4 regions of the Clostridium sp. M62/1 genome follow, and region 2 is predicted to be linked to each of the others. Evidence: predicted binding sites of a transcription regulator. Region 2 holds the regulator's gene; each other region holds the start of a gene.
What was found. Region 2 encodes HrcA, which represses chaperone genes, less so after heat shock. Its sites were predicted from a motif close to TGTTAGCACTCNNNNNNNNNGAGTGCTAACA; they were not measured.

Region 1 (3,734 bases), 1.8 Mb from region 2:
AAGATGTATGGTGTGAGGATAAAAAAGAAAAAATCAGGGAAGAACTTGCGGATGTACTGAGCTACTGTATTTTAATGGCAGATACTTGCGGGCTGGATATGGATGAAATAATTCAGGAAAAAGTCAGGAAGAACGCAGAGAAGTATCCGGTAGAAAAAGCCTACGGACATAAAGAAAAGTATACGGAGCTGGGAGAATAATATGCAGCTGCCATATTCTGATGTTCTGGATATAGCCCATTTTTCCAGATTGTTTGACAATAAAAGTGAGTCCTATAAGTTATTCTGGTTTCAGGCCATTGCGCGGAAAATAAAAGAGGGGCGCAGCGTAATCACCTTCGAAGCACTGATTGATGAAATGATTGCAGATGCATGGTATATGGTTTCGGAGTATCACTTAAATCTGGGACCCAACGATACCCTGGAACGAGTGGTTCACCGCCTGAGCGAGATCAGTCATATGAAATCCAGTGAGAAAAAGGAAGCGATTGCAGGCGCCTTTTATGGAGTCCATGAAGGGAAAAGAGTGGAACAGATCCGGGAAAAATCTTGCAGCAAGAATCAATCAGGAACAAAGGCTGATATATTATTTTCTACAATTTCTCGGTCTGGACACCCAAATTCAAATCCAGAAAGAGTGGGCGGATTATATCGAACAGAATTACGAAATCATACAGGGGTGGATTGAATTAAACCTGATTCAATACCTTCAGAGAAGAAATCCCAGTGTCCCGGGAGTTGTGGACAAGCTGTTTCCGCCGAGAGAGCGGAAGCTGGAAAAGGTAAAAAAGTATTGGAAGATGATTGTAGCCATAAAACCGATTTGCGAAATCTATGGAGAAAAACCGCTGAATGAAAAAAATATATCGATTGATCATTTTGTGCCCTGGTCATATGTGGCCCACGATGAGCTGTGGAAAAGCGAATATTTATCCTATGAAATGATGTGGAAATATCCCAAAATACATGAAGCGTTTGAAAAATGTGCCAGGGAGCATCTGAATAATCAGGAGATCAGACATAAGCTTTATCAGCAAGGTCTGTCGGAAAGGGAGTTCTCAGGGCGCCTGGAGGAGGTTATTCTTCCTGTCTATCAGTCGGCAAAAAGTATGGGATTTCCTAATTGGAGCCTGAAGGGGTGAGATGATGTGTGAGTATTATGAGCTCCATGCAAAACTATACGCAGAAGAAACATTTTCTGCTGATATGTCGGAACAGTACAGGAGATTTCTTCCTCTGCTGAGAGAGCGGGCAAGGATTCTTGATGTGGGAAGCGGCAGCGGGCGTGATGCGTGTTATTTTCAAAAGAAGGGATATCAGGTAACTGCACTGGAACCCTCAAAAAATCTTTGCAGAGAAATCCGAAAAGTGTTCTCAGGAAAAATCGTGTGTTCTGATATTCAGAGCTATCAGCCGAATCAACGGTTTGATGGAATCTGGGCCTGTGCGTCATTCCTTCACCTGCAGGAAAAGGAAGTTTTCAGCTTTTTTGAAAAGATTGATTTATATTTAAATGACAGTGGGATTATATATCTTTCCGGGAAGAATGGAATTTCTGCAGGAGAAGCGGCGGATGGACGTTATTTTTTTGAATTTACTGAACAGCTGGCGGAAAAGATATTGACAGTCAATGACCGAATGAAGCTGGAACAGCTGTGGTATACGGAAGATATAAACGGGAGAAAGGGTTTCCGGTGGATGAATATGATATTTAGGCTTTCATCCAAAATATGATAAGAGACAAAGATGGGGCTGCATGGCAGGAGTAAATGCCGCCCCTGTTATGCAGGACTTATAACAGGGGCAAATGGGATGGGAGGTATTTATGCTGTCCAAAACCTGCAATAACTTTTTCAATTAAGAGTTCACAGATTTTTCACAAAAGAATTAGCACTCACCTCTTGACAGTGCTAACAATAAGTGTTATATTACAGCTAGAACAAAGGAGGAGCAAGTCCCAGAGAAACGGATGAACATTCTCCGGAGTTCTGAAACAGAAGATAGATAATAAAAGAAGATTACGATATTACAGTCTGGCTATAGACTGACTGCGACATCTGAAGAGACAGGAGGAATGTTTTATGTTAATGCCCAGTATTTTTGGAGAGAACTTATTTGACGACTGGATGGATTTCCCATTTGACAAAAATTTCTTTAACGGACGGGATCCTCTGTATGGAAAGAATGCAAAGAACATCATGAAGACCGATATCCGTGAAACAGATAACGGCTTTGAGCTGGACATCGATCTTCCGGGCTTCAAAAAGGACGACGTCAGTGCAGAGCTGAAAAACGGATACCTGACCATCAGCGCGGCCAAAGGGCTTGACAAGGATGAGAAGGATAAAGAGGGAAGATACATCCGAAGAGAGCGCTATACAGGAAACTGCACAAGGAGCTTTTACATCGGAGAACAGGTAAGACAGGAGGATATCAAGGCAAAATTCGAGGACGGCATTTTAAAGATTGCCTTCCCAAAGCAGGATCAGAAAAAGATGGAAGAAAACAGATACATTGCCATTGAGGGCTAAATATTCAAAAGGCCGGGCAGCATTTCAACAGGCTGCCCGGCCTTTTTTCTTCATAAATAAGGAAGGATATGGTATAATAGCGAGGAAAACGCATGCCATGCTTGCATGAGCATGCATTTGACGAGCAGCCCATCGAGACGTTAGTCGAGATGGTATAATAACCGCGGAGCGGTTATTATACCTGCGCATACCGGTTTCAGCATGTACTGCTGAAATCCGGGCGCTAAATTCCGCCGGAGGCTGCTGTATCCGAAGGATATGGTATAATGACCGCAGAGCGGTCATTATACCTGCGCCGAACCGCCAGCGGCTTCTGCATTTAAAATCTTTCAGTGAATGAAAACAGGCGGAGCCGGAGAAAGTAAAAAGAAAACCGGAAAAAGTGTAGGCATCCGGGCGGAGACCGCAGAAGCAGAAGTTCAGAACGGATATGACTGCATTCAGGCGGGGACTGTGAAGGCAGGTGCCGCAAATACAGATACAGTATTAAAGGAACACAGGATATAACAAAAAAACAACTGAATCAGGAAGGGAAACCATACATGAGCTTGGAATTTAAACCGATTACTGCAAAGGATATTGACAGACTGACGCCGTTCTACATGATGCGGCGCAACAGAACATGTGACAGCGTATTTCTGGAGAGCTTTCTCTGGAGGGAGTATTACAATGTAAGATATGCAATCTGGGAGGAGAGGGCTCTTTTATGGCTGATGGAATACAAGGGCCGTGTATTTTCTGCCATGCCCCTATGCAGGGAGGAGGATCTGGAAGAGGCCTTCGGTGAGCTGGAGAGATATTTCAATGAGGAGCTTCACTATCCTTTAGTCATTAACCTGGCTGACGAGGAGGCTGTCAGGTGCCTGAACCTGCCGCCGGAGCGGTATCTGGTAAAGGAAGAGGAGGGGGCCTATGATTATCTGTATTCTGCCGAATCTCTAAAGACCCTTGCAGGCAAAAAGCTCCACAAGAAAAAAAACCACCTGAACAGTTTTATAAAGAAGTATGAGGGACGCTATGAATACAGAACTCTTACCTGTGAGGAAATTCAGGATGTGTGGAAATTTCTGGACAGATGGAGAGAGGGAAAGGGGGAGGATGTGGAGGAGCACCTGGACTTTGAGGTGAGGGGAATCCACGAAATTCTCCGCAACTGCTGTTCTCTGAATATCAGGATGGGCGGAATCTATGTAGACGGTGAGCT
Region 2 (3,734 bases):
CGCTGCAGTGCTCTCCATTATCTGCTCCTTTATAGGAAAGCTGTCCATGCTGATCAGCAGCATTCCGGGCCCCGTGATCGGGGGAATCTCCTTCCTTCTCTATGGAATGATTGGAACCTCGGGTCTGCGCATTCTCGTGGATTCCCAGGTGGACTATGGAAAATCCAGGAATCTGGCTCTGACCTCTGTGATCTTTGTGACAGGTCTCTCCGGCATCGCAGTCAATATCGGAAATATTCAGCTCACGGGAATGGTTCTGGCCTGTGTTACGGGAATGATCCTGAGCCTGATTTTCTATATCCTGGACAGGCTGCACCTGACAAACGACTGAGAAGACTGAGAGGGCCGGCTGTGTTCTGCAGAAATTTTAGCTGAGCAGAAATACCTGGGCATTCTGGAAGGGGAGGCTTCTGGCCTGAGCGTGGGAGTCACAGTAGATGTCGATATGGCTGCCCTTTACTCCGCCGCCTGTGTCCTCGGCTGTGTAGACCTGCCCGTTGATAAGCAGGCGGCTTCCCATGGGAATTACCCGCGGGTCTACGGCTACAGTGCGGCCGGAGGCGGCGATGGTGCCGGAGCTGGTGCGCCCGCCCCAACCGGCGCTGCAGCTTCGGCAGGAGCAGTATCCGGTAATGCGGAAATTTCCCAGGTTCTGGACAGAGGAGATGCCCTCCAAAAGCCCGCTCTGCCCGTCTGCTCCGGAGACGTGGTAGGAGAGTGAGTTGCCCACGGTTTTTCCATTGCTCACAATTGAAGCGGTGTACAGACCGCTGCCGAGGGATTCCCAGTCGATGGAAACGAAAAAGCCGGGCGTGCTCTCTGCGCCTGTTCTGGATTCCAGATCGGGGCGGGACAGGGAAGTGGTGGCCGGGATCTCCTGGACGGTTTCTCCTGTCAGCACATTGGCAATGCGCAGGGTGAAATCAGCCGGAGAGGAGGGCTGGCTGTTCTGATAACACCAGCCTGACACACCAGTTTCGTTGAGAAAATCGAGATGCCCGCAGGAGTCCTCTCCGGCAAAAGCCGAAAAGGCACCCAGAAGGGCAAAGGTAATCGTAAGTAAAAAAAGTTTCAGCGTCTTTAACATAGAGCGCTCCTTTCTTGCGGCCGGAATAGCGGCAGCAGTGCCGCGAAGAAATGTTACAGAAAAAATAAAAAATGTTACAAAAAGTGACAAAATGTAATAATTCTGTAATATTTATGGCCGTAAGAAAACATTATACATAGATTTTTCCATTTGTCAAGGGGAGAGGGCCCCTGTTTTCGGAGAGCGCATCCATAGCGGAACGTTTATGTTCTATATTAGAAAGAAACATCAGGAACCAGTATGCTTATGCTTTAACGCAGCGGGGTCTTTCCCTCAAAGCGAAAAAAGTCCGGTACCTTCCCAGGGAAAATACCGGACATCCGTTCTTATTTCTCATTATTCAGTTTTTTATTCAACGGCATAGACCTTTTCTGTCTGGCGCCCATAATCCAGGGCATCCTCATGTGAATCAAAATAAATATCAAGGTGATTTCTGCCCACACCGGATCCCGTATCTTCTACTGTGTAGACGGTATCTCCGATCCGAAGCTGTGTCCCGATAGGAAAGACGCTTAAGTTTGCCGATATCGTGTGATCAGCCTGAGGGGCTGTGCCGGAGTAGGTAAGTAAATTTCCCTTGGAGCATTTCTGGCATCCGCAGTAGGCGGTGATGTCAAACTCTCCCAGAAAACTGCCCTCTGCTGTCTTAACAGGATCAGATGTCTCCTCAGAAAATGCGGAAACCTCTGCGGCGGGACCGCTGGCCTCTGCTGTCTCTTCAGCGTAAGAGGTAAAAGCTGCGCCTGCTATAAGAGCGACAGAAAAAACTGCGGCGGACAATCCGTGGCTTAATCTTTTTTTCATATTTTTCCTCACAATCAGAATTATTTCATAGAGATTATGGTTTGTTACAATCTGTTTATTATTATATTACAAAAATGTTAAATGTCAAGCTAAGATCAGATTAAGCTGCAATTATAAAAAATTTTTCCAAAATCTGTTGACAAAATACTATAGAAGTAATATAGTATCAACTGTAGATGTTAGCACTCCTTAGTGTTGAGTGCTAACAGAACAGGAAACTGACAGAAAGGAATGAGGCAGTTGGAGCTGGGTGAGAGAAAAGAAAAGATATTAAAAGCGATTATCCAGACCTATCTGGAGACCGGAGAACCGGTAGGCTCCCGGACAATTTCAAAATACTCTGACTTGAACCTGAGTTCTGCCACCATTCGGAATGAGATGTCAGACCTGGAAGAGCTGGGCTATATCATACAGCCTCATACCTCGGCCGGAAGGATTCCCTCAGATAAGGGATACCGCTTCTATGTGGATCAGATTATCAGGGAAAAGGACGACGAGGTGACGGAGATTAAGGACTTGATGATACAGCGGGTTGACCGGGTGGAACTGCTGCTCAAGCAGCTTGCCACCATCCTGGCGGCGAATACCAATTATGCCACGATGATCAGCGGGCCGCAGTACCATCAGACCAAGATCAAATTTATCCAGCTGTCGCGGATGGAGGCAGGAAAGCTTTTGATTGTGACAGTTCTTGAGGGAAATATCATTAAGAATTCCATGGTGGATCTGGATGGAGAGCTGAGTGAGGAAGAGCTTCTGAACCTGAACATTCTGCTGAATAACTCGTTAAACGGGCTGACGTCCGATCAGATTAATCTGGGCGTTATCACAAAGATGAAGGAACAGGCGGGAAGCAGAAGGCAGATCGTGGATCTGGTGCTCAATGAGGTTGCAGAGGCTATCAGGGCAAATGAGGAGGATCTTCAGATTTATACCGGAGGAACCACGAATATTTTCAAGTACCCTGAGCTGAGCGACGGACAGAAGGCCAGTGAGCTTCTGGGAACTCTGGAGCAGAAAGAGCTTCTTAAAAATCTGTTTACAGATGAAGGAGACGGCCAGGAGAATACAGGCATACAGGTTTATATCGGAGATGAGACTCCGGTTCAGTCTATGAAGGACTGCAGCGTCGTGACAGCCAATTATGTATTGGGCGACGGACTGCGGGGAACCATAGGAATTATCGGTCCCAAGCGTATGGACTATGAGAAGGTGGTAAACACTCTGCGCTCCCTGATGAGCCAGCTGGAAGCGACCTTCAACCATGACCAGTAGCCTTCGGGCGTGCTGGAAGAAAGGGTTTGGTCCGGTTTACAGCAAAACAGAGAGGAATCTGGGAGGACGGTTCTGATACAGATAAGGAGTTCCGAACAGGTGAATTCAGATAAAGAAAGGTGAAGCCAAGTGAGCGAAGAATTAAAGGATAAAGAGAACATGCAGCCCGAGTCCGAACAGGAGAACAGGGACTGCGGCGAAGCTGCCGGGAAAAATGCGTCATCTGAGACTGCAGAGGGCGCTGAAGGAAGTCAGGCAGAGGAGAGCGGGGCCGAGGAAAAGACAGGCGCGGATGGCGAACAGGCAGAGGAGGGCGGGGAGGAATCCCAGCCGGAGAAAAAAGGCTTCTTCGCCAGAAAAAAAGATAAGCGGGATCAGCAGATTGAAGAGCTGACAGACCGCTTAAAGCGTACCATGGCAGAGTTCGACAACTTCAGGAAGAGGACAGAAAAGGAAAAATCAGCCATGTACGAGATCGGAGCCAAAGATGTGATTGAAAAAATCCTTCCGATCGTCGACAATTTTGAGAGAGGCTTAAGTGCCGTGCCCGAAGGCGGCGATGCTTTCG
Region 3 (3,734 bases), 1.5 Mb from region 2:
TGTTATTCTCCGTATCCCAGTAGATTACCTGGCCCATGGCGTGATAGCTGATGCAGGCGGCAAAGGGATACTGATCCGTGAGGGCCGCTAACGCCCTGGACTCAGGCTCGGAGAGGGGACTTTCGCCCTTATAGTCGGTGGAGGACGGATGAGCCACTGTGTTCAGGCCGTCCCAGCCTGCGTCAAAGTTGTGGTTTAAGTCAACGCCGCGGCCGTTGCTCTTCCAGCGCCTTAAGTAGGAGTCATAGTCAGCTGTGGTGCGGCCGTCGGCCTTGTCAGCCTCGTAGGCTTTCTGTATCTGAGCCCTGAGCTCTTCGGAGCGGATGCCACCCTCCCCGTTCTGGCTGATAGAGGCGCCGTCAGGGTTTGCCAGGGGGACAAAGTGTACAGCCACCTGGCCAAGCATATCGGACAGGTTTCTGCCCTGGAAGGTTCCTGTATTCTGGTAGGCGAGAAGGTATTCAAGCTGCTGCATCATCAAAGGCACGTTGATATATTCCCTCCCATGTATGGTTCCCTGGAATAAGATGTGCTTGGAGGCGGATGGATTGCCGATGATGATGTGGTACAGGTTTCGTCCGTCTGCCGACTGCCCCATAATATTGACATTCATCTGGTTTGGATAGCGGTTTTTCAGGGCGTTTATATCCTGCTCCATCTGCTCGTAGCTGTATTTATCCACAGGCTTTACTATGGGATCAGAGAGGCGGCCGTTGTAATAGTTGGACGCGCTTAAATCGGCTGCCGGTCCAAGTGCTGCCGGTACAGACGGTTCGTCAGAAGAAACGGTGGCTTCCTCTGCCGGCCCTGCGAAAGCCGGAAAGGCCAGGGTCTGTGAGACAGACAGGGCCAGGGCCAGGACGCCGGCGCAGAGAGAGAGGCGGGAACGGCGGCGAGAGCCGCCGGATTTTGCTGTGTTCCGTAAATGCGGTGTGTATTTCATGTGAGATCCTCCAAAATGGCGTGTCAGTATCGCTTTTCAGTATCGTTATAAAGAACAAAACGGCGGAACAGATACAGACAGGGCTGTCCCAGACGCCGTATGAAATCCATTATAGGAAGCCCGCAGGCAAAAGTCAATGAAGAGAAGGACAGGCAAAAAAATTGTAAGAAATGGACCCGGGATATATGGATTATTAGCACTCAATCAAAATGAGTGCTGATTTTCTATTGACATCTGCTAAAAGGAATACTAAAATATAGAAGGAATTTGAGAGAAGAGACAGGCAGAGGAATGTCTGTTCAGAACTATACAGAATCAGAAAAAAGGAGTGTTATCTATGGCAAAGTCAGGCAGTTTATCCATTAACAGCGAAAATATTTTCCCAATTATTAAAAAGTGGCTCTATTCCGACCACGACATTTTCTACAGAGAGCTGATCTCCAACGGCTGTGACGCTATCACGAAGCTGAAGAAGCTGGAGATGATGGGCGAGTGGGAAAAGCCGGAGGATATGGAGTTTAAAATCCAGGTGACAGTAAACCCGGAGGAAAAGACCATCGTTGTGGAAGACAACGGTATGGGTATGACGGAGGATGAGGTAGACGAGTACATCAACCAGATCGCCTTCTCCGGAGCCCAGGATTTCCTCAACAAATATAAGGACAAGGCAAACGAGGATCAGATCATCGGTCATTTCGGCCTTGGCTTTTACTCTGCCTTCATGGTGGCCGACAAGGTGACTATCGATTCCCTCTCCTACAGAAAGGACGCAAAACCGGTTCACTGGGAGTCAGAGGGCGGTACGGAATTTGACATGAAGGACGGCGACAAGGAGGGCATCGGTACAAGGATTACCCTCTATTTAAACGAGGACAGCACAGAATTTGCCAATGAATACCGGGCCAGAGAGGTCATTGAGAAATACTGCTCCTTCATGCCGGTTCCGATCTATCTGACCAATGCGAAGGCTGAGCCGGAATACGAGACAATCGAGAAGGATGAGTTAAATGAAAAGGACACGATTGTAGAGACGATCGTGGAGGAGGCCAAGACAGAGGAGAAGGAAAAAGAGGACGGTACCAAGGAGGTTGTGGAGGTTTCTCCTGCCAGAGAGAAATACAAGATTTTAAAGAGGCCGGTATCCTTAAGCGATGTAAACCCGCTCTGGAACAAGCACCCCAATGAGTGCACAGAGGAGGAGTACAAGTCCTTCTACCGCAAAGTATTTATGGACTTTAAGGAGCCCCTGTTCTGGATTCACCTGAATATGGACTACCCCTTCAACTTAAAGGGAATCCTCTACTTCCCGAAGATCAACATGGAGTATGAGAGTATTGAGGGAACCATCAAGCTCTACAATAATCAGGTATTTATCGCCGACAACATCAAGGAAGTAATTCCGGAATTCCTGATGCTCTTAAAGGGCGTTATCGACTGTCCGGATCTGCCGTTAAACGTATCCAGAAGCGCCCTGCAGAACGACGGCTTTGTGAAGAAGATTTCCGATTACATCACAAAGAAGGTGGCAGACAAGCTGTCCGGCATGTGCAAGACAGACAGAGAAAACTATGAGAAATACTGGGATGACATCAGCCCGTTTATCAAGTATGGCTGCCTGAGAGACGAGAAGTTCGCCGAGAAGATGGAGGACTTTATTATCTTCAAGAACCTGGACGGAAAGTATGTGACTCTCAAGGATTACCTGGAGGCAGCAAAGGAAAAGCATGAAAATAAGATATTCTATGTGACAGATGAGAAGGAGCAGAGCCAGTACATCAACATGTTCCGCGAGGAGAAGCTGGACGCTGTCATCCTGACACACAATATCGACAATCCCTTTATCACCCATGAGGAGCAGAAGCACGAGGGAGTGAAGTTCCTGAGGATTGACGCCGATGTCAATGAGATGTTCAAGGAAGAAGTGAAGGAGGAGGACAAGGAGACTCTGGAGCAGGAGGCCAAGACTCTGACCGAAACCTTCCGCAGGGCCCTTGGAAACGATAAGCTGGAGGTGAAGGTGGAGAAGCTGAAAAACGAGTCCGTTTCCTCCATGATCACAGTGGCTGAGGAGACCCGCCGTATGCAGGAAATGATGAAAATGTACAATATGTACGGCATGGATCCGTCCATGTTCGGCGGCACAGGTGAGGTTCTGGTGTTAAATGCCAACAACAGCCTTGTTAAGTACGTGTTAGAGCACGGAGAGGGAGAGGAAACGCCGGTAATCTGTGAGCAGCTCTATGACCTGGCCCTCTTAAGCCACGGCAGTTTAAGCCCGGAGAGGATGACAAAGTTTATTGCAAGAAGCAATGAGATTATGGCAAAGCTCGCAAAATAGAAAATAAACGAAATACAGGGCAGACAGGAGCAGAAGAGATCCGAAGGAGATTTCTTCTGCTCTTTTTGTTTGCGGGAGACTCCGCTTTCTGTGAGAGGCGGATTTTCTGCCGGCCGGGAGCGTGTCTGGCCAGACCTCTTTTCCGGTCTGCCGCATTATGTTGCGTTATTGCATATTTCGATAAAGACGGGTCTGTATGGGATTTTTGAATTTGTCTCACAGGGGGATGGGTTATATAATGCACCATAGACTGTTAAAAGACAGAACAGAGAAAATGAAAAAAGATGGAGGAACGACATGAGAAAGAGACTGCTGAGCTTTGCTCTGTGCGCAGCTATGGCGCTGACGGCCATGACTGGATGCGGGGCAAAAACAGAGGACACGGCAGCTTCGTCAAAAGGTGCGGAGACAGGCTCTGAGGCTGCCAAAGCAGAAGAGGAAGAGACAGAAGCC
Region 4 (3,734 bases), 1.9 Mb from region 2:
CGTCGTAGCCCACATATCCTGGCGGCGCTCCGATGAGCCTTGATACAGAGTGCTTCTCCATGTATTCACTCATATCGATACGCACCATATTGTTCTCATCGTCGAACAGGCTCTCCGCAAGAGCCTTTGCAAGCTCCGTCTTTCCGACTCCGGTAGGTCCCAAGAACAGGAAGGAGCCGATGGGCTTTGTGGGATCCTTGATTCCTGCCTTGGAGCGGATGATGGCCTCTGTCACCTTGGTGACAGCCTCGTCCTGACCGATTACCCTCTTGTGAAGGATGTCGTCCATATGAAGGGTCTTGCTCCTCTCGCTCTCTGTCAGCTTTGCCACAGGGATTCCCGTCCACTTGGAGATAATTCTCGCAATCTCCTCCTCTGTCACACTCTCATGGACGAGGCTCAGATCCGCATTCTTGACCTTTTCCTCCTCCTCGGCAAGCTGCTTTTTAAGCTCCGGCAGCTTTCCGTACTGAAGCTCCGCCGCCCTGTTTAAATCATATTTCTGCTGGGCAGCCTGGATCTCACTGTTCAGATGCTCAATCTCCTCCCTCAGCTTGGAGAGCCGGTCTACGGAAGCCTTTTCGTTCTCCCACTGAGCCTTCTGAGCTGCGAACTCGTCCCGAAGCTCTGCCAGCTCCTTCTGCAGATCCTCCAGGCGATCCTGGCTTAGCCGGTCTGTCTCCTTTTTCAGAGCCGCCTCCTCGATCTCCAGCTGCATGATACGCCTGGATTTTTCGTCCAGCTCTGTGGGCAGGGAGTCAAGCTCTGTCTTGATCATGGCGCAGGCCTCGTCAACCAGGTCAATAGCTTTATCCGGCAGGAACCGATCCGAGATATAACGGTCGGACAGCACAGCCGCAGATACCAGAGCCGAGTCTGTAATCTTAACCCCGTGGTAAACCTCGTAGCGATCCTTCAGCCCTCTCAGAATGGAGATCGTATCCTCCACGGTCGGCTCGTCCACATGAACCGGCTGGAACCGTCTCTCAAGAGCCGGATCCTTTTCGATGTACTTCCTGTACTCGTCGAGGGTGGTGGCTCCGATACAGTGGAGCTCTCCTCTTGCAAGCATAGGCTTTAACATATTTCCCGCATCCATGGAGCCCTCTGTCTTTCCGGCTCCCACGATGGTATGAAGCTCGTCGATGAACAGGATAATCTGTCCCTCGCTCTTTTTGACCTCCTCGAGGACAGCTTTCAGCCTCTCCTCAAACTCTCCTCTGTACTTGGCTCCGGCCACAAGGGCGCCCATATCCAGGGCAAACAGCTTCTTGTCCTTCAGTCCCTCCGGCACATCGCCGCGGACGATCCTCTGGGCCAGTCCTTCCACCACGGCCGTCTTTCCGACGCCGGGCTCACCGATCAGCACCGGATTGTTCTTCGTCTTTCTCGACAGGATGCGGATTACATTCCGGATCTCGCTGTCCCGGCCGATCACCGGGTCTAACTTCTGATCCCTTGCCCGCTCCACCAGATCATACCCGTATTTGTTCAGCGTATCGTAGGTGGCCTCCGGGTTGTCGCTTACCACCCTCTGGTTGCCCCTGACGGTGGAAAGTGCCTGGAGGAAGCCCTCTCTGGTAATATTGTAAAGCCTGAAGAGTTCCTTCACAGCTCTGTTTGGCTGCTTCAGCATGGAGAGGAACAGGTGCTCCACGGAAACGTACTCATCTCCCATGGCCTTGGCCTCATCCTCTGCATTTACCAGCACCTTGTTGGCATCCTGGCTGAAATACACCTGTCCGCCGGACACCTTCGGCAGCTTCTCAATGGCAAGCTGCACCTCGTTTAAAAACTGGTTCTCCTGGATCCCCATCTTGGTGATCAGCTTTAAAATCAGGCTGTCGTCAATGGTGAGCAGGCTGTAGAGAAGGTGCTCCTGATCAATCTGCTGGTTCCCATATTCATAGGCCAGCTTCTCTGTTCTCTGAACCGCTTCCAGCGATTTCTGCGTAAATCTATTAATGTTCATAAATCGTTGTCCTCCTTCCGAACAATGATTAAGTGAAGTCTTTTTTGTTCTAGTCGTAATATAACACGTATTATTAGCACTGTCAAGAGGTGAGTGCTAATTTTTTTATTTTTTGTTCTCCGCTAATCTTTCATGTTCTGGAATCACATAATCATTGGGAATTTTAAAAACAGGGGCCTTTTCAGGGCCCTGTCAGACACCCGTATTCTTACGCTGGCTTTATGCTCACTGTTAAACCCTTACACCGGGCTTTTTATCATCTCCCTCAGCTCCTGCATTCTCAGATCCGTGCGGGCTATGGTATCCGCGCACTCTTTCAGTCCCTCAGAGATTTTCTGACCTTCCTCAAGCCCCTTCTTGTAGCGGATCTGATGCTCCAGACTTGCCCAGAAATCCATGGCAACCGTCCGGATCTGGATTTCCACCCTCATATTTTCTTTTCCCTTTGAGAGGAAAATGGGTATTTCAACAATCAGATGAAGGCTTCTGTAGCCATTGTCCTTCGGCTTCTCTATATAGTCCTTTTTCTCGATAAGAAGTACGTCCTCCTGGCTCAGCAGCATATCCGCCACATCGTAAATGTCGCTGATAAAGGGACAGATAACCCTGATTCCTGCCACGTCGTTCAGATTCTTCTGAAATGGATTCCACCGCTACAGGCAGTCCTCTGGCCTTCAGCTTTTTGGCAATGCTGTAAGGCCTTTTTATCCGGGACTGAATGCCCTCGATGGGGTTTCTCTCCGCGAAAGACGACAGTTCGTCGTTTAATACCTCCAGCTTGGTCGTCACCTCCCTGACGGCCGCCCTGTATTTAATCATAAGACTTTCAAACTGATCCAGCAGTTCCAGCTTTTCCACGGATGTAGCCTCTTTGTCGTCTCCGCCGAAGAAATCCTTCAGGGCTTCTGCCCTGTCTGCCAGCTTTGCCTCATATGATATTTCCATATTTTTCTGTACCATCCTTTTTTGTTGCGTCAGTTCTTCTTAAAGAATTCATAACTGGCGGAGCTTATTCTCCCTCAATCTGCCTGAGAGCCTTCTTAAACTCAAAGCTGAACAGCACAGCCGTAAAGGTTACTGCCAGAAAATCTGCCACCGGCTCGGCCATGTAAACGGCGCGGCTCTGATCTGCCTGGAAAATCATCGGCATAATGTAGATCAGGGGAATCAGGAGTATAAACTTTCTCATGACAGCCACAATAATGGAATCCTTGGCCTTTCCCAGAGAGGTGAAGGTCATCTGGCAGGCTACCTGAATTCCAAACAGGAACAGACAGGTCATATAAATCCGAAGCGCTGTGCCTGTAAATTCCAGAAGCTCTGCGTCCGTTGTGAACATAGCCGCAAAGGCCCTCGGAAACAGCATTACGAGAATCCACAGCGCGGTGGAATAGACGAGACTGCTCTTTAAAAGGAGCTTAAAGGCATCCTTCACCCGTTTTCCATTGCCGGCTCCGTAGTTATAGCTGATAATAGGCTGTGCGCCCTGACCCAGCCCCTGAAGCGGCAGCATGGCAAACTGCATAACGCTCGTAAGAATGGTCATAGCTCCAACTGCAATATCTCCGCCGTATTTTAAGAGGGAGGAGTTAAAGCAGATGGAGATAATGCTCTCGCTGGACTGCATAATAAAACTGGACAGTCCCAGAGCCAGGCTGGGAAGGATGATTTTCTTCTCCAGGCGCATATACTTCCTTCTGATTTTGAGATGGGTCTTCTTTCCCATCAGGAAGGCCAGCACCCATATGCAGGACAGAGCCTG

Region 1: LK436_RS00505 (Hsp20/alpha crystallin family protein) is a predicted target of HrcA. The motif match lies at 1,885-1,915, and genes of this name have one in related genera.
Region 3: htpG (molecular chaperone HtpG) is a predicted target of HrcA. The motif match lies at 1,135-1,165, and genes of this name have one in related genera.
Region 4: clpB (ATP-dependent chaperone ClpB) is a predicted target of HrcA. The motif match lies at 2,044-2,074, and genes of this name have one in related genera.

What each region holds. Positions count from the first base shown of each region.
Region 1 covers NZ_CP085988.1:76,279-80,012, reverse strand. Annotated here, with positions in the region: gene LK436_RS00525 (nucleotide pyrophosphohydrolase) at 1-200, shown strand, start outside; gene LK436_RS00520 (hypothetical protein) at 202-687, shown strand; gene LK436_RS00515 (hypothetical protein) at 740-1,141, shown strand; gene LK436_RS00510 (class I SAM-dependent methyltransferase) at 1,143-1,733, shown strand; gene LK436_RS00505 (Hsp20/alpha crystallin family protein) at 2,081-2,530, shown strand; gene LK436_RS18480 (GNAT family N-acetyltransferase) at 3,073-3,734, shown strand, end outside.
Region 2 covers NZ_CP085988.1:1,850,087-1,853,820, forward strand. Annotated here, with positions in the region: gene uraA (uracil permease) at 1-331, shown strand, start outside; gene LK436_RS08745 (3D domain-containing protein) at 368-1,087, opposite strand; gene LK436_RS08750 (3D domain-containing protein) at 1,436-1,891, opposite strand; gene hrcA (heat-inducible transcriptional repressor HrcA) at 2,123-3,166, shown strand; gene grpE (nucleotide exchange factor GrpE) at 3,296-3,734, shown strand, end outside.
Region 3 covers NZ_CP085988.1:3,329,078-3,332,811, reverse strand. Annotated here, with positions in the region: gene LK436_RS15550 (M14 family zinc carboxypeptidase) at 1-943, opposite strand, end outside; gene htpG (molecular chaperone HtpG) at 1,281-3,281, shown strand; gene LK436_RS15540 (ABC transporter substrate-binding protein) at 3,579-3,734, shown strand, end outside.
Region 4 covers NZ_CP085988.1:3,741,924-3,745,657, forward strand. Annotated here, with positions in the region: gene clpB (ATP-dependent chaperone ClpB) at 1-1,972, opposite strand, end outside; gene LK436_RS18610 (hypothetical protein) at 2,212-2,592, opposite strand; gene LK436_RS17400 (MATE family efflux transporter) at 2,982-3,734, opposite strand, start outside.